2 regions of the Pantoea sp. YU22 genome follow, and region 1 is predicted to be linked to the other one. Evidence: predicted binding sites of a transcription regulator. Region 1 holds the regulator's gene; the other holds the start of a gene.

Region 1 (15,585 bases):
TGTGGCGCAGCTGTCCATCCTGCAGGGTAATCAGGCCCTGACGCGCCAGCTCCTGACACAGCGCGCTCAGCAGCGCCGGCAGCGCGTCGATTTCCCAGCGCAGGAACAGTTCGCTTTTCAGCATCGGGTAAATCAGACGGACCTGGCGCAGCAGCTCGGCTTCGCTCAGGTTCGGATGCTGCTGAATAATGGCGGCAATCAGCGACGGCATCACCAGCATATGGTGAATATTGTTGCGGTAATAGGTCATCAGCACTGCCTGCTCGCGCGGCAGAATGATGATGTCGCCGATATTATCCTGTTCGGTTTCGAACTTATTCATGCTCATGGCATGGTTCAGCAGCTCTTCCGCTGAAAGCGGCGGCACCGTCGATTCCGGAGAATAGGGCACGTTACGCAGCAGCTCAATGTAGCACTCAAGCTGCTCGATCAGCTGCTCGCGCGTCAGCGAACGCTGGCGTGAGGCAAGCAGCGCGGTAACGCACAGGTTCATGGCGTTGGCGGCGCCCGCTTCGTTGATGCGCACCATCAGGCGCGCCGCGATATCGTTCACCGTTGGCGTCAGCCAGCTGGGACGTTGCGGTTCAATCGGGTCGATAGCGTCGCGCCACTCCGGCACCTGCTTGTTCAGGTAGTTCACCAGCGGCAGCGGTTCGCCGAAGTTAACGTAGCCCTGACCCAGATTGCGCAGCTTACGCAGACCGCGCACCATCTGCATAAAGCCTTCTTTCTCTTTCGCCGCGCCGCGTAGCTCTTTGGCGTAAGTGCCCACTTCCATAACGTGCTCATAGCCGATATAGATCGGCACCAGCGTAATCGGACGTTTGCCGCCGCGCAGCATCGCCTGCAGCGTCATCGCCAGCGTGCCGGTTTTGGGGTCGAGCAGACGGCCGGTACGTGAGCGCCCACCCTCAACGAAATATTCGACCGAATAGCCGCGGCTAAACAGCTCGCCGAGATATTCGCGGAATACGGTGGCGTAGAGTTTGTTGCCTTTAAAGGTGCGACGAATAAAGAATGCGCCCAGGCGGCGGAAAATCGGCCCGGCGGGCCAGAAGTTAAGGTTGATACCTGCGGCGATATGCGGCGGCACCAGGCCCTGATGATAAAGCACATAGGAGAGCAGCAGATAATCCATGTGGCTGCGATGGCAGGGCACATAGACAATCTCATGGCCATCTTCCGCCAACTGGCGCACGCGCTCGCCGCCGTTGACGTTGATGCCCTGATAGAGACGGCTCCAGAGCCAGCCCATCACGCGATCGGTCACGCGGATCGCCTCATAAGAGAAGTCCGCGGCGATCTCTTCCATCATCTCGACAGCGTTCTGCTGCGCCTTCTCATGAGAGAGCTTTTTACTGCGCGCTTCTTCTTCCACCGCTTTTTCAATCGCTTTGGACTGCAGCAGCTTGTTGAAGAGATCCTGTCGCGCCGGCAAACGTGGGCCGACCGCCGCTAACCGCTGACGCGCAAAGTGAATGCGCGCCACGCGCGCCAGTTTCTGCGCGATAGATTTATCGGTGCCGTGCTGCGTCGCCATCCAGCGCAGCGAGACGGTCGGGGAAAAGCGCACAAAGCTGTCGCGGCCGTGCCAGACGATGGCGAAAAACTTCTCTACGCCGTTAAGCTCGCGCAGGTGCGGCGTATCGTCGCCCTGAACTTCACGACCTGGCGCACGGCCGAACATCACCGAGACCGGCAGCATCTGGATATCCAGATGTGGATTATTGCGGTGCAGATCGAGATACTCGTGGAAAATTTTCACCGATTCCGTGTTCGGCCCGAAAGCGGGGAACACGCGCGGGCCATTGTGAATAAACACGTGGCGCGGCAGCAGCGTGCCGTCAATTTCCAGCGGCACCAGCGGATCGGGCAAATTATGCTTCAGACACTGCTGACGCAGCGTCAGCAAATCCGCCTTGGAATCGTATGGCAGCACGTACATAATCGGCCGCGTCGGATCGAGTCCATGTTCGGAAACGGGATCGGCCGGAATAGCCTTAGTTTTTACCAGAACGGAAAGTGGTAAATTCAACAATTTATAATAGAGTTTACGCCAACCTGACATAGACAACATGAAGCCTCTTGTTAGCAAAGCGCCGCAAGCATATCAGAAAGTGCTGCGAAGATCTGTGTGGTGCCAAACGCACCTGGCCCAGACATTGACGTCAAACAACTAAAAGGGTTCCCTCGCAATGGCAAGTAATACCACCGGTTTGCTCAGGATTGTGAAAGCGGCAGGCTACTCCTGGCAAGGGCTGCGCGCCGCCTGGCAGCATGAGGCCGCGTTTCGTCAGGAAGCCACGGCCGCCATCATCGCCGTTATCATCGCCTGCTGGCTGGATGTCGATACCGTCGCGCGCATCCTGATGATCGGATCGGTGGTGCTGGTGATAATCGTCGAGATCCTTAACAGCGCGATTGAAGCGGTGGTCGATCGCATTGGTCAGGAGCGTCATCCGCTGGCCGGACGGGCGAAAGACATGGGCTCAGCCGCCGTCTTGCTGGCTATCATACTGGCGCTGTTTGTCTGGATCGCGCTGCTTTGGTCCCATTTGCGCTAGGCTTTCCACAATTGCCCAAATGGCTGTTATTTCCCTGGGTTTTGGTTTTCATTTCGCCAATACCTGTATATACTCACAGCGACTGTATAAACAACCAGGGGGCGGGATGAAAGCATTAACCACCAGGCAGCAACAGGTTTATGACCTGATTCGCGACCATATTAACCAGACGGGCATGCCGCCGACGCGTGCGGAAATCGCCTCGCAGCTGGGGTTCCGTTCCCCCAACGCCGCCGAAGAACATTTGAAAGCGCTGGCACGTAAAGGCGTTATCGAGATCGTCTCCGGCGCATCACGCGGCATTCGCCTGCTGATGGAAGAGGAAGAGTCTAACGGGCTGCCGTTGATCGGCCGCGTCGCCGCCGGTGAACCGCTGCTGGCGCAGGAACATATTGAAACGCATTACAAAGTTGATCCCGACCTGTTTAAGCCTTCTGCTGATTTTCTGCTGCGCGTCGCGGGAATGTCGATGAAAGATATCGGCATTATGGATGGCGATCTGCTGGCGGTACATAAAACGCAGGATGTGCGTAACGGCCAGGTCGTAGTGGCGCGCATCGATGACGAAGTCACGGTAAAGCGCTGGAAAAAGCAGGGCACCGTGGTGCATCTGCTGCCGGAAAACAACGACTTCGAGCCGATTATCGTCGATACCCGCACGCAGTCGCTGACCGTTGAAGGTCTGGCGGTGGGCGTGGTGCGCAACGGCGAGTGGCTCTGACCGGTTGCCTTCAGACGCCTGTATCGTTTCGTCAGGCGTCTGTACGATAAGCTGTTAAAGCGCTCTCAATGCGGTTAACGCCGCTCCTTTCTGTTTTACGTTTTCAGGCATGGACCGGCTGATGCGTCTCTTCTCTACAGACGACCGACACCTCTGGCGGCTGGCGCTGCCGATGATCCTTTCTAACATTACCGTGCCGCTGCTCGGCCTGGTGGATACCGCCGTTATCGGCCATCTCAACAGTCCGGTTTACCTTGGCGGCGTGGCGATTGGCACCACCGCCACCAGCTTCGTCTTTATGCTTTTCCTGTTTCTTCGCATGAGCACCACGGGCTTTACCGCTCAGGCCTTTGGCGCACGCGACCCGCAGGCGCTGGCGCGCGCGTTGACGCAGCCGCTGCTGATGGCGCTGCTTGCTGGCGGACTGTTTGTGCTGCTGCGCGATCCGTTAAGTTCGCTGGCGAGTCGGCTGGCGGGCGGCAATCCGCAGGTGCTGGAACAGGCCGCGCTCTTCATTCATATCCGCTGGCTTAGCGCGCCGGCGACGCTGGCGAACATGGTGATCCTCGGCTGGCTGCTTGGCGTGCAGTATGCCCGCGCGCCGGTTGTGCTGCTGGTGGTGGGCAACGCGGTAAATATCCTGCTCGATCTCTGGCTGGTGCCGGGGCTGAAGTGGGGCGTCGCGGGCGCGGCGACCGCAACGGCGGTGGCGGAATATGTCACGCTGGCGGTAGGGCTGGCGATGGTGTGGCGCGTACTGAAAATACGCGGCATCTCCATGGCGATGCTGAAACAGAGCTGGCGCGGCGATATTAGCCGTCTGCTGCGTCTCAATCGCGACATTATGCTGCGCTCGCTGTTGCTGCAGCTCTGCTTTGCTTCGCTCACCCTGATCGGCGCGCGTCTGGGGCCTGAGATCGTCGCCGCTAATGCCGTTCTGCTGATGTTTATCACCTTTACCGCCTATGCGCTCGACGGTTTCGCCTACGCGGTGGAAGCTGTCTCTGGCGAAGCCTACGGCGCGCGCGACGGCGACAGGCTGCTGGCTGTATGGCACGCCGCCTGTCGTCAGGCAGGAATGGTGGCGCTGGCGTTCGCGCTGATTTACGCGGCGAGCGGCGAAGCTATAGTGGCGGCGCTCACCTCGCTGGATTCGCTGCGGCAGCAGGTGGATCGCTATCTGTTCTGGCAAATCATCCTGCCGCTGGCGGGGGTGTGGTGCTATCTGCTGGATGGCCTGTTCATCGGCGCAACGCGCGGGCGAGAAATGCGTAACAGTATGGCGGTTGCCGCGCTCGGCTATTTCCTGACGCTGCTGACCTTGCCCTGGCTGGGTAACCACGGTTTATGGCTGGCGGTGACGGTCTTTCTCGCGCTGCGCGGCGTCTCGCTCTGGCTAATCTGGCGGCGTGAATGGCGTCTAAACCGCTGGTTTAGCTGCTAATTAGCCTCTGCGCTCGCGTCTGATTTACGCCTCGTTAAACAGATTATTCTGTAATTATCCCGCAGTTGCCGATTCGTCTACTATAATTACCTTACAACAGCGCGACACAGCAGCGCTTTGTATTGTCGTACTGCCATTACATGGTGGTATGTAAAACTAAGGATGACGTGGAGGTCTGAAATGAATAAAGACGAAGCGAGTGGTAACTGGAAGCAGTTCAAAGGCAAATTCAAAGAAAAATGGGGCAAGCTGACCGACGATGATATGCAGGTTATCGAAGGTAAACGCGATCAGCTTGTCGGCAAAATTCAGGAACGCTACGGTTACGCTAAGGATGAGGCAGAGAAAGAAGTCTCAGACTGGGAAACCCAGAACAAAGATTACCGCTGGTAATCTCCCCGTTCAGCTTTTGTCTGAACGCCCGGCACAGGGAGGTGCCGGTTACCCTCTTTTCCCGCGTTTTTTCCCTTCTGTCTCATGGTCATGATCGCAGCTATCGTGCTCCATGCAGGCTTCTACCTCAGCACAGTCCACACAAAGCCCATGCGCCTCAATCACGCTATGTCGCAGGACAAAGCGCGCTTCGCCAGCGAGATCGTCAATAATCTTCTCTACACCCTGCGCCTGTTTCTCCGTCACCGCCGCGCAGCGATCGCATACCAGCATCACCGAGGTATGGGCGGGCGCTTCAAAGTGATGGCAAATGACATAACTGTTGTTTGACTCTACGCGGTGAATAAAGCCCTGTTCCAGCAAAAAATCGAGCGCGCGATAGACCGTCGGCGGTTTCGCCTGCGGCTCGCTGGCGCGTAACTGGTCCAGCAGGTCATAAGCGCTAATCGATCCATGCTGCGCAGCCATCAGACGTAACACTTCGGCGCGCTGCGCTGTCAGGCGCACCCCGCGTTGCAGGCAGAGTTTCTCAGCCTGGGTCATGATTTGCTCGGGCGTCATTATCGACATGGTGCTTCTCCGCTAAAAACGAGATGTTATTTTATCACACTAAAATCGCTTGCGCTGGAGTTGCGGTTGTTATCTCTTCTTTGCTCATTTCCAATTAAATATCAATAAATTAAATAGGTATTCAGCGACCAGCTATACCGCAAAGCGGCTTAGCAGTGCCAGCCTTACTGAGATATAAAGCAACAAAATTAACGATTCGCTTTACAACTCACCAGGTTAAGCACTAATGTTCATGAGGCCTTAAGAAACCGCTGGCCTTAATACCCTTTTTTAACTATCCCGCTAAATAATAAAAGCGCCGATTTGTAGCTAAAACATCCAATCCGGCGAATAACAGTGCTGTTTCGACTGAATTCACAGCAATGAACCGTTAGCCGCCGTTCACAATAGCGCTAACGACAAATTCCGATGATGAATGTTTTCCTGATCAAGGTGATGGCAGACAAATGGCGAACAAAACCACCCGGCGCTCCGCGCTTTTATATCCTGCTGTTTTAAATGCGCTTTTTATCTCCTCTTCCGCAATGGCTGCGGGTACCTGGTATGACGCGCGTAACGACGCGATGGGCGGTACAGGTGTCGCTTCCTCTACGTGGAGCTCAGCCGTACTGGCGAACCCGGCGCTGATGACGCGCGCGCAGCCGGATGATAATGTCGGCATCATTTTCCCGTCTGCGGGCTTGCAGATTACTGATAAAGACAAGATGGTCGACAAAGTCGATGACATCAGCGATACCGTTGATCGCTATCGTGACGTGATTAATGGCCTGACCTTCCGTGACTATCTTAACGGCTACCCGCAGTTGAAGACGGCGTCAAAAGACGTAGCGAATCAGCTGCGCGATCTGCGCGGCAATAAGGCTAACGCCACGGCGGGCGTCGCGCTGGCAGTAACCGTACCCAATGAAACCTTGCCATTCGCCTTTATCACCAAGGCTTACGGCACGGTGCACCTGCGCGCCAACGTGGCGCAGAGCGACATCGCCTATCTTGACGGTGTGGCGAACGGTACAGTGATTCCCGTGCCGGGCGATCAAAATAACTTACGCTCCAGCGCAAACGGACTCGCGGCACTGGTAACTGATTACGGCATCTCCGTGGCGCATGAATTCAACGTGGCGGGCCATCCGGTTTCGCTGGGCGTTACGCCGAAGATCCAGAAAACCTGGCTCTATAACTACACCGCCAGCATCTATAACTACGATAAAAATGACCTCAACGGCAGCCGCTACCGCAACGATAATACCGGCTTCAACATCGATGCCGGTTTAGCGACGCCGCTGGGCGACAACTGGACGCTGGGCGTCACCGGGCAGAACCTGGTATCGCGCGATCTGAAGACCAAAGAGACCAACGGCTATCGCGATACCTATCAGATCCGTCCGCTGGTGACCTCTGGCCTGTCATGGACCGGCGGTCCCTTTACCGCTGCGCTGGATGTAGACCTGACCGAAACCAAGCGTTTCAAATCGGAAGAGAGCAGCCAGTACGCTGGGATTGGCGGTGAATATCGCGTGCTGGACTGGCTGGCGCTGCGCGCCGGTTACCGCGCGGATATGAAATCCAACGATGAAAACGTCTTTACCGCGGGTTTCGGCCTGGCGCCGTTCAACAACAAGGTCCATCTGGATCTGGCGGGCTCGGTGGGCGACGACAACACCTGGGGTGCGATGATGCAGCTCGGTTTTAACTTCTGATCAGCGTTTCCAGCCCTCTGTAAACCGGGCGACGCAGAGTCGCCCGGCATCCTGTTAATGTGTTATCCTTGCGCAGATTATCATCACCCTTAACGGATTTTCTGCGCTTCATGAGCAACTCTTTTTCCCCGCAACGTTTTTCCATCGCGCCAATGCTCGACTGGACCGACCGACACTGTCGGTATTTTCATCGCCAGCTGACCGGCGATGCGCTGCTGTACACCGAAATGGTGACGACCGGCGCCATTATTCACGGCAAGGGCGACTATCTGGCCTACAGCGAGGCGGAGCATCCGGTTGCGCTGCAGCTCGGCGGCAGTGACCCGGCGGCGCTGGCGCAGTGTGCGAAACTGGCGGAGGCGCGCGGCTACGATGAGGTAAACCTCAACGTCGGCTGTCCTTCCGATCGGGTGCAAAATGGTCGGTTCGGTGCCTGCCTGATGGCGGAAGCCTCGCTGGTGGCCGAATGTATCGACGCCATGCGCCAGGTCGTTTCGATTCCGGTGACGGTAAAGACCCGTATCGGCATTGACGAGCAGGACAGCTACGCCTTTCTGACTGACTTTGTCGGCACCGTGGCGCAGCGCGGCGGCTGCGACACCTTTATTATCCATGCGCGCAAAGCCTGGCTCTCCGGCCTGAGTCCTAAAGAGAACCGCGAGATCCCGCCGCTCGACTATCCGCGCGTCTACCAGCTGAAGCGTGACTTTCCGCAGCTGACTATTGCTATTAACGGCGGCGTAAAGTCACTGGAAGAGGCGAAAACCCATCTGCACTATCTCGACGGCGTGATGATGGGGCGTGAGGCCTACCAGAATCCAGGCCTGCTGGCGCAGGTAGATCGCGAGCTGTTTGGCCGCGACGCGCCGGCTGTCGATCCGGTGGCGGTGGTGCGCAGCATGTATCCCTATATTGAGGCGGAGCTGGCGAAGGGCACTTATCTGGGCCATGTCACGCGTCATATGCTGGGTTTATTCCAGGGCATCCCAGGCGCGCGCCAGTGGCGTCGCCATCTGAGCGAGAATGCGCATAAGCCGGGCGCAGACGTACGCGTGCTGGAAGCTGCGCTGGCGCTGGTGGCGGATAAAATCCCACAGGAAGCGTGACGGCTTTTCACTACATAAAAAGACCAGCCTGAGCGCTGGTTTTTTTTACGCCATAAATCGGCGAATTTCACTATGAGCAAGACTTTGTCTCAGAGGTATTTATAATAAAATCAACAGATTATATTGTGGCACGCTTCTTGAAATAACCTCATGAAATAAAAGTGTAGAACTAACAAGAGGAGTAACGAAGTGGAAATTTTATTCGTGCTGGGCTTTTTTCTGATGCTGCTGGTGACCGGCGTCTCGCTGCTGGGCGTGCTGGCGGCGCTGGTGGTTGCCACGGTGGTCATGTTTGTCGGCGGCCTGTTTGCGCTTGTAATCAAATTGTTGCCATGGCTGGTGCTGGCGCTGGTTGCCGCCTGGGCTTATCGCGCCTTTTCTGGCGATGGTCGTGAGCGTGCACGCCGCAGGCTACGCCGCAAAATCAGCAAGTTAGAGCGACGTCGCGGCTATTAATTGCGGAGGCGATCACAGACTGAAAGATTGCTTATGCCAGTTTTGCAATTAAACATATTTTTTACTTATGTTTTCTGCCAGGATGTTCGCCGTTGAGTCGACATGAATTCATCGCCGCTGTCCCTACACCAGCGCGAACGATAAAAAGAAAAGGGGCTTCCTTCGGGAAGCCCCGTTTGCATTCTGGAATCAGGGAATCAGCAGGCTGGAGCCTTGCGTGCTGCGGTTTTCCAGCGAACGATGCGCTCGCTCCGCCTCTTTCAGCGGGAATTTCTGCTGTTCCGGCACCTCAACCTTGATTGCGCCGCTGGCCAGCAGCGAGAAGAGATCGTTGCTGGCGTGCTCCAGCTCTTCGCGGTTGGTGATGTAGCCGTAAAGCGATGGGCGCGTCACAAACAGCGAGCCTTTCTGATTAAGGATGCCGAGATTCACGCCGGTGACCGGGCCGGAAGCATTACCAAAACTCACCATAAGCCCCTGACGACGCAGCGAATCCAGTGACGCTTCCCAGGTATCTTTACCCACTGAGTCATACACGACCGCCACTTTTTTGCCGTTAGTCAGCTGGCTGACGCGTTCAGCGATGTTCTCTTCACGGTAGTTAATGGTCGCCCAGGCGCCTGCCTCTTTCGCCAGCTTAGCCTTTTCCGCCGACCCGACAGTGCCGATCAGGTGCGCGCCAAGCGCTTTCGCCCACTGGCAGGCGATCAGGCCGACGCCGCCCGCCGCCGCGTGAAACAGAAACGTTTCGTCCGGCTTCACCTGATAGGTCTGGCGCAGCAGATAGTGTACGGTCAGGCCCTTCAGAAAGCTGGCGGCGGCCTGCTCAAAGCTAATGGCGTCCGGTAACGGCATCAGGCGATCTTCCGCCACGTTGTGCAGTTCGCTATAGGCGCCCAGCGCTGCCTGGCAATAGACCACGCGGTCGCCCGGCTTAAAGCGCGTCACCGCGCTGCCGACGCGCTTTACCACGCCCGCGGCTTCGGTGCCGAGACCCGAAGGCAGAGCAGGAACCGGATAAAGTCCGCTGCGCACGTAGGTGTCAATGAAGTTAATGCCGATGGCGCGATTCTCCACCTGCACTTCGTGTTCAGCAGGATCGGCAGGATCGACGTCCACCCATTGCAATACCTCAGGCCCGCCCTGCGCGGTAAACTGAATACGCTTTGCCATTTTTACTCCTGTGATTGTTCAATATGAGGCGTGAGAGGCGCGTCGCCATAAGGTATACTGGCGCGTCCCCTCAGAAGATCGGTATTGCATTCACTATGGCAGGAAATAAACCCACCAACAAATCGAACGACACGCCCGACCGGCAGCTGGAAGGTATCAAAATGCCGCCGCATTCGATTGAAGCGGAGCAGTCGGTGCTGGGTGGGTTGATGCTGGATAACGAACGCTGGGATAACGTCTCCGAGCGCGTCGTGGCGGAAGATTTTTTTAACCGTTCGCATCGTCTGATTTTTTCCGAGATGCAGCGCCTGCTGGAAGCGGGCCAGCCCATCGACCTCATCACGCTGTCGGAGTCGCTGGAAACGCGCGGCGAGCTTGAAATGGCGGGCGGATTCGCCTACCTGGCGGAACTGGCGAAAAATACCCCCAGCGCGGCGAACATCGGCGCTTATGCGGACATCGTGCGCGAACGCGCGGTAGTGCGCGAGATGATCTCGGTGGCGAATCAGATCGCCGACGCCGGTTACGATCCTCAGGGACGCAACAGCGACGAACTGCTCGACTTCGCTGAATCCAACGTCTTTAAAATCGCCGAGTCGCGCGCCAGTAAAGATGAAGGGCCGAAAAATATTCAGGAAGTGCTGGAAGCCACGGTTTCGCGCATTGAATCCCTTGTCTCGACGCCGCACGACGGCGTAACCGGCGTCGATACCGGCTATCAGGATCTGAATAAAAAGACCGCCGGCCTGCAGCCGTCAGATCTGATTATCGTTGCGGCGCGTCCGTCGATGGGTAAAACCACCTTCGCCATGAACCTGTGCGAAAACGCCGCGATGCTGCACGACAAGCCAGTGCTGATTTTCAGCCTGGAGATGCCCAGCGAGCAGATTATGATGCGTATGCTGGCGTCGCTATCGCGCGTAGACCAGACGCGCATCCGTACCGGCCAGCTTGACGATGAAGACTGGGCGCGTATCTCCGGCACCATGGGTATCCTGCTGGAGAAGAAAAATATGTATATCGACGACTCTTCCGGCCTGACGCCGACTGAAGTGCGTTCGCGCGCGCGACGCGTTTTCCGCGAGAACGGCGGGTTGAGCATGATCATGATCGACTACCTGCAGCTGATGCGCGTGCCGTCGCTCTCCGATAACCGCACGCTGGAGATCGCCGAAATCTCCCGCTCGCTCAAGGCGCTGGCGAAAGAGCTCAACGTACCGGTCGTGGCGCTGTCGCAGCTGAACCGCTCGCTGGAGCAGCGCGCCGATAAGCGCCCGGTTAACTCCGACCTGCGTGAATCAGGCTCTATCGAGCAGGACGCCGATCTGATTATGTTTATCTACCGCGACGAGGTTTATCATGAAAACAGCGACCTTAAAGGCATCGCAGAGATCATTCTGGGTAAGCAGCGTAACGGCCCTATCGGTACGGTTCGCCTGACCTTTAACGGCCAGTGGTCGCGCTTCGACAACTATGCCGGCCCGGCTTACGACGACGAATAGCCTCTCTTTTCGGCATGCACAATCTGTGCATGCCGCCTCGCATCATCAGAAAATAGTGTTGGACAACCTCGCCTTTAATCGGGTTATCTGTATCACAGCGCATGTTTAAGCACTGGAAGCAGCATGACTCACGTAGACGATTACGACCTGAAAATACTGACCTTATTACAATCCAACGGCCGCTTAACCAACCAGGAGCTGAGCGATTTAGTTGGCCTGTCGGCATCGCAATGCTCGCGACGCCGCATCAATCTTGAACAGGCGAATTTAATCCTCGGCTATCACGCGCGTCTTTCGCCCGATGCGATTGGCCTGGGCATGGTCGGTCTGATTGAGGTGCGGCTGATTAACCACACCGATGAATATGTCGATAGCTTTCACCGCATGGTAGAGCAGGAGGAGGCGATCGTCGACGCGTACAAAACCACCGGCGACGCGGATTATCTGCTGAAAGTGGCGGTAGCCGACCTCGCTTCGCTGAGCGCGCTGATAAGCCAGCTGGTGGCGGGCCATCAAAGCGTGTCTCATGTGAAAACATCGGTGGTGTTAGGTCGTTTGAAAGAGAATGGCCTGATGATGCTCCCCGAGCGCAAAGTGCGCCAAAAGAGTGCATGATGTGCTTATTTGGTGCATCCGGACGCCATTTATGCAAAAGATACGCACAATATCCTGAATTTGTGCATGGGTTGACGGCCTGGCCGTAAAACGTGCGCAAAACCACGCAACAAAAGCGCCTTAGTTATCAACTGGATAATCACTGGCACCTGCCGAAGGCAGCAACGGGCTGACGGTATGGTGCGTTTTTTGCATCTGAGCGGTACGTTTTTTTCGGCTTTGACTGCAATGAGATGACCCATGGATAACGTCGTAGAACCTACCCGAATACCTCATTCGCGCATTGAAGATGCGCTGGCGATTTTGCTCGGCACGCTGATGGTCTCTTTCGGCGTCATTATGCTAAAGCAGGCGGGCGCGCTGACCGGCAGTACCGCCGGCATCGCATTTTTAATCAGCTATCTGTCGCCGCTCTCTTTCGGCAGCGCCTTTTTTCTGATCAACCTGCCGTTTTACTGGCTGGCGGTGCGCCGCATGGGATGGGAATTCACGCTGAAAACCTTCTGCGCGGTGGGGCTGGTATCGCTGTTTACCCATCTGCACCCGCTGTTCGTCCACTTTTCCGCGCTCAATCCCTTTTATGCGACACTGTTCGGTAACGTGATCATGGGCATTGGGTTTATAGTGTTGTTTCGACACAAAGCCAGCCTGGGCGGAATAAATATTCTGGCGCTGTGGCTGCAGGATCGCATCGGGCTACGCGCCGGGAAACTGCAAATGGCCGTCGATACCTGCGTTGTGCTGGCGTCGCTGTTTGTCGTCAGCGTACCGATGCTGCTGGCGTCGGTAGCGGGCGCAGTGATCCTTAATCTGATTATCGCCATGAACCATCGTCCCGGACGGTACATGGTTTAATGCTGCATACACCTCTGTTTTTTACGACCACTCATGGAGATCTGCACCGTGTTTCAAAACGTTGATGCCTACGCCGGCGATCCGATTCTGTCGCTGATGGAAACCTTCAAACAGGATCCGCGCACAAATAAAGTGAACCTCAGCATCGGCCTCTACTACGACGAGCAGGGCATCATTCCTCAGCTCCAGGCGGTCGCCGCCGCGGAAGAGCAGCTGAAGGCTGAGCCGCAGCAGGCGTCGCTTTATCTGCCGATGGAAGGCCTCAACGCGTACCGCAACGCCATTGCGCCGCTGCTGTTCGGCGCGGAGCACCCAATGCTGAAAGCGGGCCGTATCGCGTCGATTCAGACGCTGGGCGGCTCCGGCGCGCTGAAGGTCGGTGCAGATTTCCTCAAGCGTTACTTCCCCAATTCCGGCGTCTGGGTCAGCGATCCGACCTGGGATAACCATGTGGCGATCTTTACCGGCGCGGGCTTTGACGTTAACCACTACCCGTGGTACGACGCAGAGACCAACGGCGTCAAATTCGACGCCTTCCTCGCCGCGCTGCAGGCGCTGCCGAAGCAGAGCATCGTGCTGCTGCATCCCTGCTGCCACAACCCGACCGGCGCCGATCTGACTGACGCGCAATGGGATCAAGTCGTTGAGGTGCTAAAAGCGCAGGAGCTGATCCCGTTCCTGGATATCGCCTATCAGGGTTTCGGCGCAGGGATGGAAGCGGATGCCTATGCGATCCGCGCTATCGCCGCAGCGGGTCTGCCGGCGCTGGTCAGCAACTCCTTCTCGAAAATCTTCTCGCTGTATGGCGAGCGCGTCGGCGGCCTCTCTGTGGTGTGCGACAGCGCCGACGAAGCCGGGCGCGTGCTCGGCCAGCTGAAAGCTACGGTGCGCCGCAACTACTCCAGCCCGCCGAACTTCGGCGCGCAGGTGGTGGCGCGCGTGCTGAATGACGATGCGCTGAAAGCCAACTGGCTGGCCGAAGTGGAGGCGATGCGCCTGCGTATTATCGCCATGCGTAAAACGCTGGTGGATGTGCTCAGCACCGCGCTGCCTGGCAAAAACTTCGACTATCTGCTGAAGCAGCGCGGCATGTTCAGCTATACCGGCCTTAGCGCGCAGCAGGTGGAGCGGTTGCGCAATGAGTTAGGCATCTATCTGGTGGGCAGCGGCCGTATTTGCGTCGCCGGTCTCAACAGCAATAATGTGCAGCAGGTGGCGCAGGCGTTTGCCGCGGTAATGTAATCGCGCGGATGAGATCTGCAAGCGGGTGAGCACCCGACGCGTAAAGCGTCCCGCGACTGGGACTGAAGCGCAGAACATTCGCCCGGCGACGGGCGCGCCTCAGGGATAAGAGGCGTATCTGCGCGGGTCGCGCTGGCCGGGAGGCCAGCCTTCGCGTCACTGCGGCCGACCCCCCTCTCTTCAGTAAACTGAAACCCTCAGCTCAGGCTGGCGGTTTTTTTTTGCCTTCAGGTTTACCTTTCCACGACTTATTGCACACTTAAACGGTGTAACCAATTCAGGAAAAAGGCATGTGGCATCAACAAACGCTTACGCTGGGTGAGAAACCCCGCGGCTTTCATCTGGTCACCGAAGAGATCCTCGGTCAAATCCCGGCGCTGGGGCAGGTGCAGACCGGCCTGCTGCATCTGCTGCTGCAGCACACCTCAGCATCGCTGACGCTGAATGAAAACTGCGATCCCACGGTGCGTAGCGATATGGAAAATCATTTTATGCGTCACGTTCCGGAAGAGGCGCCTTACCAGCATGATTACGAAGGCCGCGACGATATGCCGGCGCATATCAAATCTTCCATGCTGGGCGTATCGCTGCTGCTGCCGGTCCAGCGCGGCAAGCTGATGCTGGGCACCTGGCAGGGTATCTGGTTAGGGGAACACCGCATTCACGGCGGCGCGCGGCGCATTGTCGCCACTTTACAAGGGGAGTCGAAATGAACACGTCAGATCTACTGACTTACTGTATGAACAAACCGGACGCGGAGCAGAGCGTTCACAGCGACTGGAAAGCGACGCAAATCAAAAGCGGCGGCGTACTGTTCGCCATGGTGCATGAGGTAAACGGACGTCCGGCGGTGTCGCTCAAAACCACGCCTGCGCTGGCGGAGCTGCTGCGCGAGGAGCACAGCGACGTTTTCCCCAGCGAGCATCTCAATAAGACGCACTGGAGCACGCTGCTGCTGGACGGGTCGCTGAAGGATTCGCAAATCTACTATCTGGTGGATGCTTCTTATCAGCAGGCGGGCGCTACCCGGGCGGCGGGCGTCTGAGAGAAGCGCGCGGCGTTGCGCCGCGCGCCTGGTTGCCGTTACGCCGCCGCTTCGTCGCGCAGCGTATTGATATCTATAACAAAGCGATATTTCACGTCGCTTTTCAGCATACGCTCATAGGCTTCGTTGATCTGATTCATCGCGATCATTTCGATATCAGAAGTGATGCCGTGCTTGCCGCAGAAATCGAGCATCTCCTGCG
Region 2 (15,585 bases), on a different contig from region 1:
TCTCTTCCACTTCGCGTCCGGCGCGCTGGATCAGCCGCACCGCGTCATCAATCTCGTCGATATGGCTGATCATTGGCAGCAAAATGCTGAGGTTGCCGGAGGCGGCGTTGGCGCGCAGCATGGCGCGCACTTGCACCAGAAAGATTTCCGGCTGATCCAGCGTCAGACGGATGCCGCGCCAGCCGAGGCAGGGGTTCTCTTCGCTGATCGGCATATAGGGCAGCTGTTTGTCAGCGCCGACGTCCAGCGTGCGCAGCGTGACCGGCTTATTGTGAAACAGCTGCAGCATGCCCTGATACTGCGCAACCTGCTCCTCTTCGGAGGGAAAGCCGTTTTGCAGCATAAAGGGAATTTCAGTGCGGTAGAGGCCGATGCCGTCCACCCAGCTGTCGAGCGTCTGCTCATGCTCCGGGCTGAGGCCAGCGTTAAGCATCACCTGGATGCGCTCGCCGCTTTTTAGTTCGCCCGGCTGATCGACGACCCCTTCCGCCATTTTGCTCAGCGCGTTCTCTTCGCTGATCAGACGCTGATACTCCTGCACCAGTACCGGTTCAGGATCGATCAGCAGCTCGCCGCGATAGCCGTCGACAATCAGCAGGCGTTTATTCAGCTGCGCAGGCAGGATATCCGCGCCCATTACCGTGGGAATGCCCATGGCGCGCGTCAGGATAGCAGCGTGCGAGTTGGAGGCGCCATCGCGCACCACGATGCCCGCCAGCCGCTCGTGCGGCAGCTCCGCCAGGGTAGTAGCGGTAAGCTCGTCGGCGACCAGCACAAAACGCTCTGGCCAGGCGTTGGTGCCGACCAGAGAATCATCGAGATGAAACAGCAGGCGCTGCCCTAACACGCGCAGATCGCCTGCGCGCTCGCGCAGGTAGTTATCGCTCAGGCTGGCGAACTGGGCGGCGAATTTTTCGATCACCTTTTTTACCGCCCATTCGGCGACCGATCCCTGTTCGATCTCGTCGAACAGATCCTTTTTCAGGCGGGCGTCGGTTAACAGGTGGGAGTAGAGATCGAAGATCGCCGCGCTCTCTTTCTGCACGCCGGCGGCGAAACGTTTGCTGAAACGGCGAAACTCGCTGGCGGCTTCGTTCATCGCCACCACCAGCCGTTCGCGTTCGCGCTGAATATCGAGCGTTGAGGCGGCGGAGACCTGATCCAGCAGCGGCTGAGTTTCATCGACCCAGCCTGGCGCGACAGCGACGCCGGGCGCGGCAGCGATAGCGCGTACCCGCGTCTGGCGGAACTGGCCGAAGAGCTGACAGAGCTGCGACTGCGACAGCAGGGTCGCCATCTGCGTCGCCAGCGTAACCAGGAAAGACTCTTCGCTTTCGTCGAACTGTCGGTGTTCGCGCTGCTGTACCACCAGCACGCCCAACAGCTGACGGCGACTGATAATCGGCACGCCGAGGAAAGAGCGATAGCGCTCTTCTTTCACTGCAGGAATATATTTGAAGCTGGGGTGACTTTGCGCATCCGCAAGGTTGATAGGTTCGGCGAGACGTCCCACCAGGCCGACGATCCCTTCGTCGAACGCCAGCGTAACGGTGCGCCCGCGCGGTTTTTTCAGGCCTCGCGTGGCCATCAGGTAGTAGCAATGGTGTTCATGATCTGCGAGATAAACGGAGCACACTTCCGTGTCCATCGCCAGGCAGATCTCATTGACCAGAATGTCGAGCGCGTCGGTAAGACGTGGCGCGCCCGCCACCTTTTCTACTATTTCGCGCAACTGAGTGAGCATAAGGGCGTGGCCTATCCTCTTTTTCGTCGATGGGCTGGCGCGCTGCGCTGCTGCCCCGCACTCTCCTGCATCGACATTACCACGCCAGCGAATTCCTTCATGACGCGGCGATAGACATCGCGTTTAAAGGAGACAACCTGACGCACCGGATACCAGAAGCTCACCCAGCGCCAGCCGTCGAACTCCGGCGTGCTGCTGTGTTGCACATTGATATCCGCGTCACTGCTCATCAACTGCAGAAGAAACCACTTTTGTTTCTGGCCGATACACACCGGCTTTGTGTCCCAACGCACCAAACGTTTTGGCAATTTGTAGCGCAACCAGTTTCGGGTAGATGCAAGTATTCGAACATCTTTACGGTGTAAACCCACTTCTTCGAACAGTTCACGATACATCGCCTGTTCGGCGGTTTCACCGGGATTGATGCCTCCCTGAGGAAACTGCCAGGAGTGCTGTCCAAAGCGCCTGGCCCACAACACTTGTCCTTGCCTGTTACAGATTACGATACCAACATTCGGGCGGTAGCCATCATCATCGATCACTGGACTACCTCAAAGCTAAATTTGAATAGCCTGATTGTTTCACACTCCTTACAGGCGGTAAACCACTGGATTGCCGGGAAGAACGGCGCGTCGAGCCTGGATAACTCACAGCTCAGCCCAGAGTTATAAACAGTTGAGGCGCTAAAGCGCCGATCTTATTCACGTTTTCTGTGGATAGCTTTGTGCAGAACGCGGGAATTAGCTGGATAAACTTTTGCAGGCGTTAAAAAGGGCAAACACAACAATTCTGTTTTTATCAATTAAAAACAGCCATTTAAATAACTCTTATTCAGAATTCATTTTCCTGGCTTTTCAGTGAATAGCGCAGATCGCTTTTAGCTGGTCAAAGATCAAGCGACGCCGTTTTTATCCACAGACAATGGAGTAAACTTGCTCATCACTGGACAGAAAAGCGGCTTTTCCACTGAAGTCAAGGCTGTAAATGGAACCAGTAATGGTGATGTAGCGGGGTTATCCCACCGATCTGTGGATAACTTAGCTTAAGATCCTGTTCATTAATGCCATTAGTCCGGGATAACCTTGCCTTGCCGCAGAGAGTTAAAAAATAACGCCGTTAAAAAAGCATGACGAATCATGCTATTATCGACGTCCTTTCTCCTGATGCCGCTGTGGGAAAAGAGCCCAGAGAAAAAATTGTTCATTTTTTAACCATACAGGTTTTCGCCATGTTCCAGCTTCCTGCTCCGCCCGAAAATGAAGCCGTTCTGTTAACGCGCGCGCACGCGCTGGCGGGACAGACGCTGGAAACCCTCGCACAGCAGGCTGGCCTGACGATGCCGGCCGATCTGAAACGGGATAAAGGTTGGGTCGGCATGCTGCTTGAGCGCTATCTCGGCGCCAGCGCAGGCAGCAAGGCGGAGCAGGATTTCGCCCATCTCGGTATTGAGCTCAAAACCATTCCCATTGACGCGCAAGGCAAGCCGCTGGAGACCACCTTTGTCTGCGTGGCACCGCTGACCGGCAACAGCGGCGTGACCTGGGAGACCAGCCATGTGCGCCATAAGCTGGCGCGCGTACTCTGGATCCCGGTAGAGGGCGATCGCGCTATTTCGCTTGCTCAGCGCCGCGTCGGCGCGCCGCTGCTGTGGAGCCCGAGCGAGGAGGAAGATCGAATGCTGCGCCAGGACTGGGAGGAACTGATGGATATGATCGTACTGGGCCAGGTTGAGCGCATCACCGCCCGCCACGGCGCCTGGTTGCAAATCCGTCCGAAAGCGGCCAACAGCCGGGCGCTCACTGAAGGCATCGGCGAACACGGCGAGCCGATTATGACCCTGCCGCGCGGTTTTTATCTGAAAAAGAGCTTCACCGCCCCGCTGCTGGCGCGACATTTTTTACTGTGAGTTCATGAAAGCGGATGCGTATAATCGCCGTTTACTTTTCGTTTAAGATTGAGTGTGCGCATGTTTGAGTGGATAACCGATCCCAACGCCTGGCTGGCGCTGGGCACGCTGACCATCCTCGAAGTGGTTCTGGGTATTGATAATATTATTTTCCTGTCGCTGGTCGTCGCAAAACTTCCCAAACAACAGCAGGCCAGCGCCCGCCGTCTCGGGCTGATGGGCGCGATGCTGATGCGTCTCGCCCTGCTGGCCTCTATCGCCTGGGTCGCGCGTCTGACCCATCCGCTCTTTACCCTGTTCGATCACCCCTTCTCCTGGCGCGATCTGATCCTGCTCGGCGGCGGTTTGTTTCTGCTGTGGAAGTCGAGTATGGAGATCCATGAAACCATTGAAGGCGGCGAAGAGGAGCATAAAACCAATGTTCATTCTTTCCTCGGCGCCATTGTGCAGATTATGCTGCTGGACATTATCTTCAGCCTGGATTCGGTGATCACCGCCGTCGGCCTCTCCGACCACCTCTTCATTATGATGGCGGCCGTCGTGATCGCCGTTCTGATGATGATGTTCGCCGCGCGCGCCATCGGCGAGTTTGTTGACCGTCATCCCTCAATAAAAATGCTGGCCCTCTCCTTTTTGATTCTAGTGGGTTTTACCCTGATCCTGGAGAGTTTCGCGGTGCATGTACCAAAAGGTTACATCTATTTCGCGATGTTCTTCTCCATAGCCGTCGAATGCCTGAACCTGATGCGCAGCAAGAAAAAGGCGGCGTAAGGGGTAAAAAAGTCAAGGGCGGCCGCTGGCCGCCCTGTTATTTTCAGATTCATGCGATAACGCAAAGCGTCAAAACGATTTATTACTACACTTTTTGCTGTTGATGCTGCGCGGTCCTGTCACCAGGACGACGCAGCCCACTGGCTGACGGGAGTGAGAGGAATAAGCGTGATGAAAGAGTTGGCAGGCGTAGCAGTATTGATTTTTGCCGCCGTTACACTGAGCGGATGCAGTTCAGATTATGTAATGGCCACAAAAAATGGACAGATGATCATGACGGAAGGCAAGCCGACCATAGATAAAGAGACGGGGCTGGTTAAATATATCGATCAGTCCGGCCATGAAGTGCAGATCAATGGCGACGAAGTGTCGACCATCATTGAGCGTTAAGTGCCATTTCAACTCACCTGTCCCGCAATTTGTCCGGACAGGTGATTTCCCCGATTTTCCCCACTTCCTTCCCTGTTGATTCACGCGTTATAGTCCCAACGGACACATCATTACATTCCAAAAAATAAGGAAGACGGCTATGCACTATCACCGCATCCCCCATAGCACGCTGGAGATAAGCCAGCTGGGGTTGGGAACCATGACGTTTGGTGAACAGAACAGCGAAGCCGACGCCCACGAGCAGCTCGATTTCGCTATCGCCAGCGGCATTAACTTTATTGATACCGCTGAAATGTATCCGGTGCCGCCGCGCCCGGAAACCCAGGGTTTAACCGAACAGTACATCGGCAGCTGGCTGAAGAAGCGCGGCAGCCGCGATAAAGTTATCCTCGCCAGCAAAGTGGCTGGTCCGGTGCGCGGCGCTGACGCCTCGATTCGGCCGCATCAGGCGCTGGATCGTAAAAATATCCGCGAAGCGCTGGACGCCAGCCTGAAGCGTCTGAACACCGATTACCTCGATCTTTACCAGCTGCACTGGCCGCAGCGCCAGACCAACTTCTTCGGCAAACTGGGCTATCAGTACAGCGAGAACACCATTCCTGTCACGCTGCTGGAGACGCTGGAGGCGCTGGCTGAGCAGGTGCGCGCCGGAAAAATTCGCTATATCGGCGTGTCGAACGAAACGGCCTGGGGCGTGATGCGCTACCTGCAGCTGGCGGAAAAGCACGAGCTGCCGCGCATCGTGACCATTCAGAATCCCTACAGCCTGCTGAACCGCAGCTTTGAAGTGGGCCTGGCGGAAATCAGCCAGCATGAAGGGGTTGAACTGCTGGCTTACTCCAGCCTCGCTTTCGGCACGCTGAGCGGCAAGTACCTTAACGGCGCTAAACCGGCCGGCGCGCGCAATACGCTGTTCAGCCGCTTTACGCGCTACAGCGGCGAGCAATCGCAGCAGGCGGTCGCGGAATATGTGGCGCTGGCGCAGAAACATCGGCTGGATCCGTCGCAGATGGCGCTGGCCTACGTACGTCAGCAGCCGTTTGTCGCCAGCACCCTGCTGGGCGCGACCACCCTTGAGCAGTTGAAGATCAATATCGACAGCTTTAATCTGACGCTGAACGAAGAGGTGCTTGAGGAGCTGGAAGCGATTCACCGCCGCTATACCTATCCGGCACCTTAACGGCTAGCTTGCTTAGCAAGCGGGTAGCCTCGCCCGAAGAGCAAAACGGCCCGCGCCACGAACTGGGCGGGTCAAGGACTCAGGGATGACGAACGGCAACGTTGCGGTTGGTCGATGCTACCTGCGCTGGCACCGTTCACAATGCCGCTGGTCTTGCCCTTTGTCATTACAGCCCCAGCAGCAGCTGTCGCTCAAGCTGCGGGTCCAGCAGCGTCACATGCAGCCCCACCAGCCGCACGCCGCGCCCGGCGCGTCGCTCATCCCAGGTCTTACGCGCCACCGCAATCAGATCCTCTTTATTCAGCTCCGGCCAGATATGCTCCTGGGTCGTCAGCTGGAAATCATTGAACTTGAGTTTAACGCCCTGCCGCGCAATCTGTTTGTCGGGCCGCACCTGAGTCAGGCGGCGCTCCAGCTCCGCATAAAGAAAATCGATAATCTCCAGGCAGGCTTCCCAGCTGTGAATATCTTCCGCCAGCGTCCGCTCGACGCCGACGGACTTTCGCTCGCGCTCCACCACCACGCCACGCTCGTCAATACCGTGGCTGCGCTCCCACAGCACGCGGCCAAACTTGCCGAAACGCTTGAGCAGCTGCGCCACGTCCGCTTTCTGCACATCGGCGCAGGTATGCAGCCCCATCTCTTCCAGCTTCTTTGTCGCCACCTTGCCGACGCCCGGAATTTTCGCCAGCGGCAGCGACAGCAGAAAGCCGGGCATCTCCTGCGGCGTAATCACGTACTGCCCGTCGGGCTTGTTGAGATCGGAGGCGATCTTGGCGAGAAACTTAATCGGCGCGATGCCGGCCGAGGCGGTCAGCCCCGTCTCGCGCTGAATAGTGGCGCGGATCTCACGGGCGATCAGCGTGGCGGAGCCGTGACAGAGCGGGCTGTCGGTCACGTCCAGATAGGCCTCATCCAGCGACAGCGGTTCGATTAAAGGGGTGTAGCGCAGGAAAATATCGCGGATCTGCTGCGAGGCCTCTTTATAAGCGTCAAAGCGACCCGGCAGAAGTTTCAAATGTGGGCAGAGCTTCAGCGCCATCGCGGTGGGCATCGCGCTGCGTACGCCGAATTTGCGCGCCGGATAGTTCGCCGTGCTGATCACACCGCGTCGTTCCCGGCTGCCGCCAATGGCGATAGGGATATTGCGCAACGCCGGATTGTCGCGCATCTCCACCGCTGCATAGAAGCAGTCCATATCGACATGTATGATTTTCACGCTTGCCCGCCATCAGGTTTTCGCCACACCTTATGATACTGTATAGATGTACAGATGCAAAAGTGCCGCCGCACCTCCACTGCTTCGGGCGCGTAAGAAAGCGGGCCTTAACGCAAGTTGCCATTAAAGTTTACAAATTTCTGGCCGTCATACCTTGAGGAAAACGCGAATTTACCCAGCGGCGTCTTGATAAAAAAACAGACAATGCTAATGTTGCGCTGCGGTAGCGGAGTTTTCCGATAATGCAAGTCTGGACGCGTTTCGCGTCACCGTTCTTCCTCACTCAAGGTATACACAGCATGGGCAAAATCGCACTTCTGTTTGCGATGATTTTGATGCCAGCCCTCAGCATGGCAATGACTCCCGAGCCGACGCAGCAGATGTCGACGCCGGTGAGTAAAGAATTAAAGAAACAGCTACTTGGCACGCCGGTTTATATTCAGATCTTCAAGGAAGAACGCACGCTGGAGCTCTATGGCAAAATCGGCAACGAATTTCGCCTGCTCGATACCTACCGCATCTGTAACTTTTCCGGCGGCCTCGGACCGAAGCGCCGTGAAGGGGATTTTAAGAGTCCGGAAGGATTTTACAGCGTCAGGCTAAACCAGCTTAAGCCGGACAGCCGCTTTTATCGCGCTATCAACGTCGGTTTTCCTAACCAGTACGATCGCGAACACGCCTATACCGGCAACTATCTGATGATCCATGGCGACTGCAAATCGATCGGCTGCTACGCCATGACCAACGCCTATATGGATGAGATCTTCACTTACGTGAACGCGGCACTGCGTAACGGCCAGGCGCAGGTTAATATCAGCATCTTCCCGTTCCGCATGACCGACACAAATATGCAGCGTCATCGCTACTCTACCTACGCCAGCTTCTGGCGCGAGCTGCAGCCGGGCTACGCCTATTTTGAGAAGTATCATCAGCCGCCGACGGTCAACGTCGCCAGCGGCAGCTATGTGATGAACAACAGCAGCCCGGTGATTGTTAATCCCGAAGCCGCGTCTAAATCATTCCTGGCGCTCTCCAAGGCAGAATAACGCCCACTCGCCTGGCACGATGCGGTGCCAGGTTTCATTTCCCGTCAGCGGCTGCGTTGCAATCACCGTCACCACATCGTTGGCGGTGGTGTGCTGCTGGAAATCGATCTCGACGTCCTGATCGAGCAGCTGCGCTTTGCCGAAGGGCGCGCGACGCGTGATCCAGTAAAGATTGGTTGAGCAGAACGCCATCAGATAGCGCCCGTCCGACAGCAGCATATTAAACACCCCTTTCTGCCGCAGCTCGCCCGCCAGTTCCGCCACATAGCGAAACACGGCTGGCCAGTTGGCGGGCGTGCGCGGATAGCGCGTCGCCAGCTTATGCAGGAGCCAGCAGAACGCCTTCTCGCTGTCGGTTTCACCGACCGGGCGATAATGGCCGGTTTCCAGCTGACGATAGCCTTTTAGCTGGCCGTTATGTGCATAGGTCCAGTTGCGTCCCCACAGCTCCCGGGTAAAGGGATGGGTATTTTCCAGCGAAACCGGCCCGCGATTCGCCTGGCGAATATGCGCCACCACTGAATGGGACTTGATCGGGTACTCCTGCACCAGCCGCGCGATGGGCGAGTTATAACTCGGCAGCGGATCTTTAAAGGTGCGACAGCCTCTGTCTTCATAAAAGGTGATGCCCCAGCCGTCTTTATGCGGCCCGGTTCCCCCGCCGCGCTGCACCAGGCCGGTAAAACTGAAACAGATATCGGTTGGAACGTTGGCGCTCATCCCGAGCAATTCGCACATAGCTACCGCCTTAGTCAGAAAGGCCGCCAGCGCAGACGCTGGCAGCCAGCAACCTTACTTCACCATCTCTTTTTCGATCAGCAGCATCAGGATATGGATCACCTTGATGTGGATCTCCTGAATGCGGTCAGCATAGCCGAAGTGCGGCACGCGGATTTCGATATCCGCCGAGCCCGCCATCTTGCCGCCATCTTTGCCGGTCAGGGTAATCACCTTCATGCCCTGCGCGCGCGCCGCTTCGATCGCCTTAATGATATTGGCGGAGTTGCCGGAGGTAGAGAGCCCCAGCAAAACGTCGCCCGGACGCCCCACCGCTTCGATGTAGCGAGAGAAAACGTAGTCGTAGCCGAAATCGTTGCTGACGCAGGAAAGATGGCTGACGTCGGAGATGGCGATCGCCGGATAGCCCGGACGGTTTTCGCGATAGCGGCCGGTCAGCTCTTCGGCGAAGTGCATGGCGTCGCAGTGGGAGCCGCCGTTGCCGCAGGAGAGCACTTTACCGCCCGCTTTAAAGCTGTCGGCCAGCAGCACCGCCGCGCGCTGAATCGCGTGAATGTTCGCTTCGTCGCTGAGAAACGTATTCAGCGTATCCGCTGCTTCATTCAGCTCAGAGCGAATGATGTCCTGATACATAGGGATGTCCTTGTTAGTAAAAGAGTGACTTTTCAAGTTTAACGGAATGGCGGGTTGCCGCAAAGCGTGCGCCGCGCGAAAGCCTGCGCGCCCTGCACGGCTGATTTTCCGATTTTGTGAGTAAGGTTGTAATTGCGATGTAAACGGATTGCTAATTAATCGCCAGTGTCATACACCTCTACAGATAACAGGTCAGACCTCTTACTACTTACGGAGCCGTGATTATGATGGTTGTGTCGATCCTCGCGACGCTGGTGTTAATCAGCGTCCTGTTTTATCACCGCGTATCCCTGGCGGCGAGCAGCGTGATTTTACTGTTGTGGACCGCCGGCTGGGCCGCGGCGCACCTCTGGACCCCCTGGCTGCTGTTGCCGCTGGCTATTGTGCTGCTGCCGTTTAACCTTCCTTCGATGCGCCGCGCAATGTTTTCGAAGCCGATGCTGCAGCGCTTTCAGCAGGTAATGCCGCCGATGTCGCGTACTGAAAAAGAGGCGATCGACGCCGGGACCACCTGGTGGGAAGGCGATCTGTTTCAGGGCAAGCCGGACTGGCAGAAGCTGCACAACTACCCGCAGCCGCGCCTGACGCCAGCAGAGCAGGCGTTTCTCGACGGGCCGGTGGAAGAAGCCTGCCGCATGGCGAACGATTTTGCCATTACCCATGAGATGGCGGATCTGCCGCCGGAGCTGTGGGCTTATCTGAAAGAGCAGCGCTTCTTCGCCATGATTATCAAGAAAGAGTATGGCGGCCTGGAATTCTCCGCCTATGCGCAGGCGCGCGTGCTGCAAAAGCTGGCGGGCGTCTCCGGCATTCTGGCGATAACCGTCGGCGTGCCCAACTCGCTTGGCCCTGGCGAACTGCTGCAGCATTATGGCACTGACGAGCAGAAAGATCATTATCTGCCGCGTCTGGCGCGCGGCGACGAGATCCCCTGCTTTGCGCTGACCAGCCCGGAGGCGGGTTCCGACGCCGGGGCTATTCCCGATACCGGCGTCGTCTGTATGGGCGAGTGGCAAGGCAAGCAGGTGCTGGGCATGCGCCTCACCTGGAATAAACGCTACATTACGCTGGCGCCGGTGGCGACCGTGTTAGGCCTGGCCTTTAAGCTTTCCGACCCCGATGGTTTGCTGGGCGATACCGAGTCGCTGGGCATTACCTGCGCGTTAATTCCTACCAGCACGCCGGGCGTCGAAATCGGCAAGCGTCACTTCCCGCTGAACGTGCCGTTCCAGAACGGCCCGACGCGCGGCAAGGATATTTTCGTGCCGATCGATTTTATTATCGGCGGTCCGCAGATGGCCGGTCAGGGCTGGCGGATGCTGGTTGAGTGTCTGTCGGTAGGACGCGGCATTACCCTGCCGTCTAACTCGACCGGCAGCCTGAAAAGCGTGGCGCTGGCGACCGGCGCCTATGCCCATATCCGTCGTCAGTTCAAAGTCTCTATCGGTAAGATGGAGGGCATTGAGGAGCCGCTGGCGCGCATTGCCGGTAATGCCTATGTCATGGATGCCGCGGCGACGCTGATTACCACCGGCATTATGCAGGGTGAGAAGCCGGCGGTGCTGTCGGCGATTGTGAAGTATCACTGCACCCATCGCGGTCAGCGCGCTATCGTGGACGCCATGGATATCGCGGGCGGCAAAGGCATTATGCTTGGCAACAATAACTTCCTTGCCCGCGCCTATCAGGGCGCGCCTATCGCCATCACGGTGGAAGGCGCGAATATTCTGACGCGCAGCATGATTATCTTTGGTCAGGGGGCGATCCGCTGTCATCCGTTCGTGCTGAAAGAGATGGCGGCGGCGGCGAGTCAGGATCTCAACGCCTTCGACGCCGCCCTGTTCAGCCATATCGGCTACGTAGGCAGCAACGCCGTACGCAGCCTGTGGCTCGGCCTGACGGCGGGACGCAGCAGCGCCTCGCCGACGCGCGACGCCACGCGCCGCTACTACCAACACCTCAACCGCCTGAGCGCCAACCTGGCACTGCTGGCTGACGTTTCGATTGCGGTACTCGGCGGCAGTCTGAAACGACGCGAGCGTATTTCAGCGCGTCTGGGGGATGTGCTGAGCCAGCTTTATCTCGCCTCTGCCACGCTGAAACGCTATGACGATGAGGGCCGTCACGAGGCCGATTTGCCGCTGGTTCACTGGGGCGTGCAGGATGCGCTGCATCAGGCCGAGCAGGCGATAGAAGATCTGCTGCGCAACTTCCCGAGCCCACTGGCGGCTGGCGCGCTGCGCATGATGATTTTTGCCGGCGGCAAACACTGCCCGGCGCCGAGCGACCGTCTGGATCATAAGCTGGCGAAGCTGCTGCAGCTGCCGTCCGCCACCCGGACGCGTCTGGGACGCGGCCAGTATCTGACGCCGAGCGAGCATAACCCGGCGGGCCAGCTTGAGCAGGCCTTGCAGGAGGTGATGGCGGCGGAAGCGATCCACGATCGTCTGTGCAAACAGCAGAAAGAGCACTTCTCTTTCACCCGGCTCGACGCGCTGGCACAGCGGGCGCTTAAAGCGGGATGGATTGATGCCGCTGAGGCGGATGTGCTGACGCGCGCCGAAGCGAGTCGCCTGCGCGCCATTAACGTCGACGAGTTTGAAGCGGATGCGCTGGCGGTGCCGGTAAAGCAGCCGACGGTTAAGGCCGCGCGAGAAAGCGAGGCAGCGTAAACGAAAGGGTCGCGCACAAGGAGCGTGCGCGGCCTGTAAAAGGAGACTTTTGCTCGCCCTTAGCCCGCCTGCCGAATACGCGCAATCAGCGCTTCTACATCTTCCACATGATCCGCCGCCAGAATCAGCGTGCGTCCCAGCGTAATGGCGCTGCGGATACACTCGGTGCGCATCGCCTCATCCTTAATCAGCTTCATATCCGCGACGTGCGACATGCCAACGGTGCGGCGAATCAGCTCGGTGCCGCAATAGCCGATAGTATCGGCCCACACCTTGCGTAAAAACGCCTGCGCATAGCCTGGGTATGCCAGCGCTACGTCGCGTGTCTTCTCTTGCGCCAGCGCCAGGAAACGTGCAGCAAACCTGTTCCATACCTCGCGCACGTCATTCAGCCGCAGCTCGCGCCCTTCCGCCGCTTCACGCGGGGCCAGCAGCCCCGGCAGACCGCAGTAGTTAAGCAGCAGGTTGCCCAGCGCCGTGCCGACATCAAAGCCAATCGGGCCGAAATAACCGAACTCCGCGTCGATCGCCTTCAGGCTGTTATCGGCGACGAAGATCGAGCCGCTGTGGATATCGCCGTGCAGCAGCGCTTCCGCGTGGGCAAAAAAGCGGTGTTTCAGACCGGCGACGGCGATCCTCAGCGCATCGTCACTGCGCAGGCTGGCGACCAGCGGCTCCAGCGCCTGCGGATAGCTGTTGCGTTCGTGATCGGTATAGGGATCGTTAAAGAAAAGATCCTCGGTGATCTCGCACATTTCCGGATTAATAAAGCGCGCCACTTCCGCCTTTTTCTTGTGGGGATGCAGCATAAAATCGGATGTGTGAAACAGCGTCTGCGCCAGATATTCGCCCAGCTGCGTCGCCGCCTGCGGATAGTAAGCGCCCTTCACCAGCTCGCTGCGCCAGATGCGGTGGCTCGAGAGATCTTCCATCACCATTACCGCCAGCGTCTCGTCGTAGTGCGTCACCTTCACCGTGTGCTGGGGAGAATATTTATAGTGCTCGACCAGGGTTTGCGCCTCCAGCCGCGCGCGATCCAGCGTCAGCGGCCAGGACTCGCCGACGCAGCGCACATAAGGCAGAGCCTGTTTTACGATGACCCGGCTGTTGCCCTGGCGGTCGAAAATTTTAAATACCAGGTTGAGGTTGCCATCACCAATCTCTTCCGCCGCAACCAGCGAAGCGGGGTCCTCTACGCCACCAAATTCTCTGGCATAGGCTACGGCGTCAGCCGCGGTGAAGGTACGGTATTGCGACATTGCCATTCCTCTCAAACAAAAGTCTCTGCAACGAAAACCCCGCCAGGGCGCTATAATAAGCCGTTCAGACGTCTATACATCCGTTCCGCATGTTGGCACAATACGTGATAACAACGCAACAGGGTTTTCACAGACAATGCAAACACTCCGTACCACCAGCTTACAGGTTCGTGACAATCAGCTCTGGATCCTTGACCAGCAGGCGCTGCCGCAGCAAAAAAACTGGCTTCCGGCGCATGATGTGCCGCAGCTGATTGACCATATTCACGCCCTGCGCGTGCGCGGCGCGCCGCTAATCGGCCTCTCCGCCTCGCTGCTGCTGGCGCTGCTGGCCGAAGCGGGGGCCAGTCGCGACGCGCTGGCGCAGGCGCTGGCTGTATTGCGCGCCGCGCGTCCGACGGCGGTTAACCTGATGAATAATCTGGACCGGATGAAACAGGCGCTGGCGCAGGAGGATTTCGTCGTCGCGCTGAGTCATGAAGCGCTGCGTCTGGTGGAGGAAGATCGTCAGCTGTGCGACAGCATCGCCGAGGCGGGCAGCGCGCTGGTTAAACCGGGCAGCCGCCTGTTAACCCACTGCAACACCGGCGGGCTGGCGACGGCGGGCGTCGGCACCGCGCTGGGCGTTATCGCTCGCGCGCATCAGCAGGGCAAGGTGGCGAGCGTCTGGGTCGATGAGACGCGCCCGCTGCTGCAGGGCGGGCGGCTTACCGCCTGGGAGCTGGGCGAGCTGGCGATCCCCTATCGGCTCATCACCGACTCGATGGCAGCCAGCCTGATGGCGAGCGGCCAGGTCGACGCGATCTGGGTCGGCGCGGACCGCATTGCGGCCAACGGCGACGTGGCGAATAAAATCGGCACCTATAGCCTCGCAGTGCTGGCGCACTATCACCAGATCCCGTTCTATGTCGCCGCGCCCTATACCACGCTGGATCGCCAGTGTGCCAGCGGCCGCGACATTCCTGTCGAACAGCGCGCCGCCAGCGAAGTGACTGGCGTGGCGGGCAGTTTTGGCAGCGTACAGTGGGCGCCGGAAGCGGCGGCCGTCTATAACCCGGCGTTCGATGTGACGCCTGCGGCGCTGATCAGCGGCTGGGTGCTGGATACCGGCGCGATGTCGCCGGACGAGGTAAAGGCGGGAATTTTTCAGCCCTGAATAAAAGGGCGCGCTCAGCGCGCCCCTCAGGCATTAAGGCAGGCGCGGATAGGCGTCGGCGATGGCATCGCCGGTAAAGTGCGCCACCCAGCCTTCCTGATTATCGAAAATGCGAATAGCGGTGAAGTGCGGCGATGAACCCATATCGAACCAGTGCGGCGTACCCGCTGGCACTGAGATGAGATCGTTTTTCTCACACAGGATCTGATAGACCTGGCCGTCGAGGTGGAGGCAGAAAAGGCCCGCGCCCTCGACAAAGAAGCGCACCTCATCTTCGCCATGCGTATGCTCGGCGAGAAACTTCTCGCGCAGCGCCTCTTTTTGCGGGTGGTCGGCGCGCATGCTGATCACATCCCAGCTCTGATAGCCCTTCTCCGCCACCAGCAGATCGATGGCGTGCTGATAGGCTTCAATCACGCGGGCTGGCTCTGGATTTTCGCCTAAATCGCGATCCGCCGCCCAGCGCTCGAAGCGCACATTTTTTGCGTTCAGCCGCTCGCGGATCATCTCCGCATCGGTACTGTGCCACACCGGCAGCGTGGCCTCGGTATCGGTAAAAATGGTCAATGCACTCATGCTAAAACGACTCCCGAAAAGGTGTTCACCTGATGATGGCGGCTTTCGCTGTCTGCGGGGCCGCGAATTAACTGCACGGTATTCCATCCGGCTTCCGCTGCCGCATCCAGCTCCTGACGAATGTCGGAGAGGAACAGCAGCTGCTCAGCGGGCAGGCCGGTTTGTTCAGCAATATTGCGGTAGGAGGCGACCTCGCGCTTGGCGCCGACGCGGGTATCAAAATACCCGCTAAACAGGCCAGTAATATCACCTTCATCACTGTAGCCAAATAACAGTTTTTGCGCTGCAACCGAAC

The links. The regulator LexA, encoded in region 1, represses DNA repair genes until DNA is damaged. The targets are predictions, from matches to a motif close to TNCTGTATGTACATACAGNA.
Region 2: mutH (DNA mismatch repair endonuclease MutH) is a predicted target of LexA. The motif match lies at 2,721-2,740, and genes of this name have one in related genera.

Annotation. Positions count from the first base shown of each region.
Region 1 covers NZ_RYDU01000002.1:442,540-458,124, reverse strand. The annotation lists gene plsB (glycerol-3-phosphate 1-O-acyltransferase PlsB) at 1-2,068, opposite strand, end outside; gene EKL29_RS06575 (diacylglycerol kinase) at 2,196-2,564, shown strand; gene lexA (transcriptional repressor LexA) at 2,671-3,285, shown strand; gene dinF (MATE family efflux transporter DinF) at 3,407-4,729, shown strand; gene EKL29_RS06560 (CsbD family protein) at 4,910-5,122, shown strand; gene zur (zinc uptake transcriptional repressor Zur) at 5,171-5,692, opposite strand; gene EKL29_RS06550 (conjugal transfer protein TraF) at 6,139-7,389, shown strand; gene dusA (tRNA dihydrouridine(20/20a) synthase DusA) at 7,500-8,495, shown strand; gene pspG (envelope stress response protein PspG) at 8,685-8,951, shown strand; gene EKL29_RS06535 (quinone oxidoreductase) at 9,141-10,124, opposite strand; gene dnaB (replicative DNA helicase) at 10,220-11,626, shown strand; gene EKL29_RS06525 (Lrp/AsnC family transcriptional regulator) at 11,750-12,241, shown strand; gene EKL29_RS06520 (YitT family protein) at 12,482-13,096, shown strand; gene EKL29_RS06515 (amino acid aminotransferase) at 13,145-14,338, shown strand; gene EKL29_RS06510 (secondary thiamine-phosphate synthase enzyme YjbQ) at 14,629-15,051, shown strand; gene EKL29_RS06505 (MmcQ/YjbR family DNA-binding protein) at 15,048-15,383, shown strand; gene EKL29_RS06500 (NAD(P)-dependent alcohol dehydrogenase) at 15,422-15,585, opposite strand, start outside.
Region 2 covers NZ_RYDU01000003.1:31,097-46,681, reverse strand. The annotation lists gene ptsP (phosphoenolpyruvate--protein phosphotransferase) at 1-1,744, opposite strand, end outside; gene rppH (RNA pyrophosphohydrolase) at 1,756-2,286, opposite strand; gene mutH (DNA mismatch repair endonuclease MutH) at 2,973-3,650, shown strand; gene EKL29_RS06890 (TerC family protein) at 3,711-4,421, shown strand; gene EKL29_RS06885 (YgdI/YgdR family lipoprotein) at 4,593-4,811, shown strand; gene EKL29_RS06880 (NADP(H)-dependent aldo-keto reductase) at 4,951-5,991, shown strand; gene dinB (DNA polymerase IV) at 6,158-7,210, opposite strand; gene dpaA (peptidoglycan meso-diaminopimelic acid protein amidase) at 7,510-8,256, shown strand; gene EKL29_RS06865 (class II glutamine amidotransferase) at 8,227-8,994, opposite strand; gene lpcA (D-sedoheptulose 7-phosphate isomerase) at 9,049-9,627, opposite strand; gene fadE (acyl-CoA dehydrogenase FadE) at 9,852-12,299, shown strand; gene mtnK (S-methyl-5-thioribose kinase) at 12,359-13,558, opposite strand; gene mtnA (S-methyl-5-thioribose-1-phosphate isomerase) at 13,695-14,714, shown strand; gene EKL29_RS06840 (acireductone dioxygenase) at 14,748-15,290, opposite strand; gene mtnC (acireductone synthase) at 15,287-15,585, opposite strand, start outside.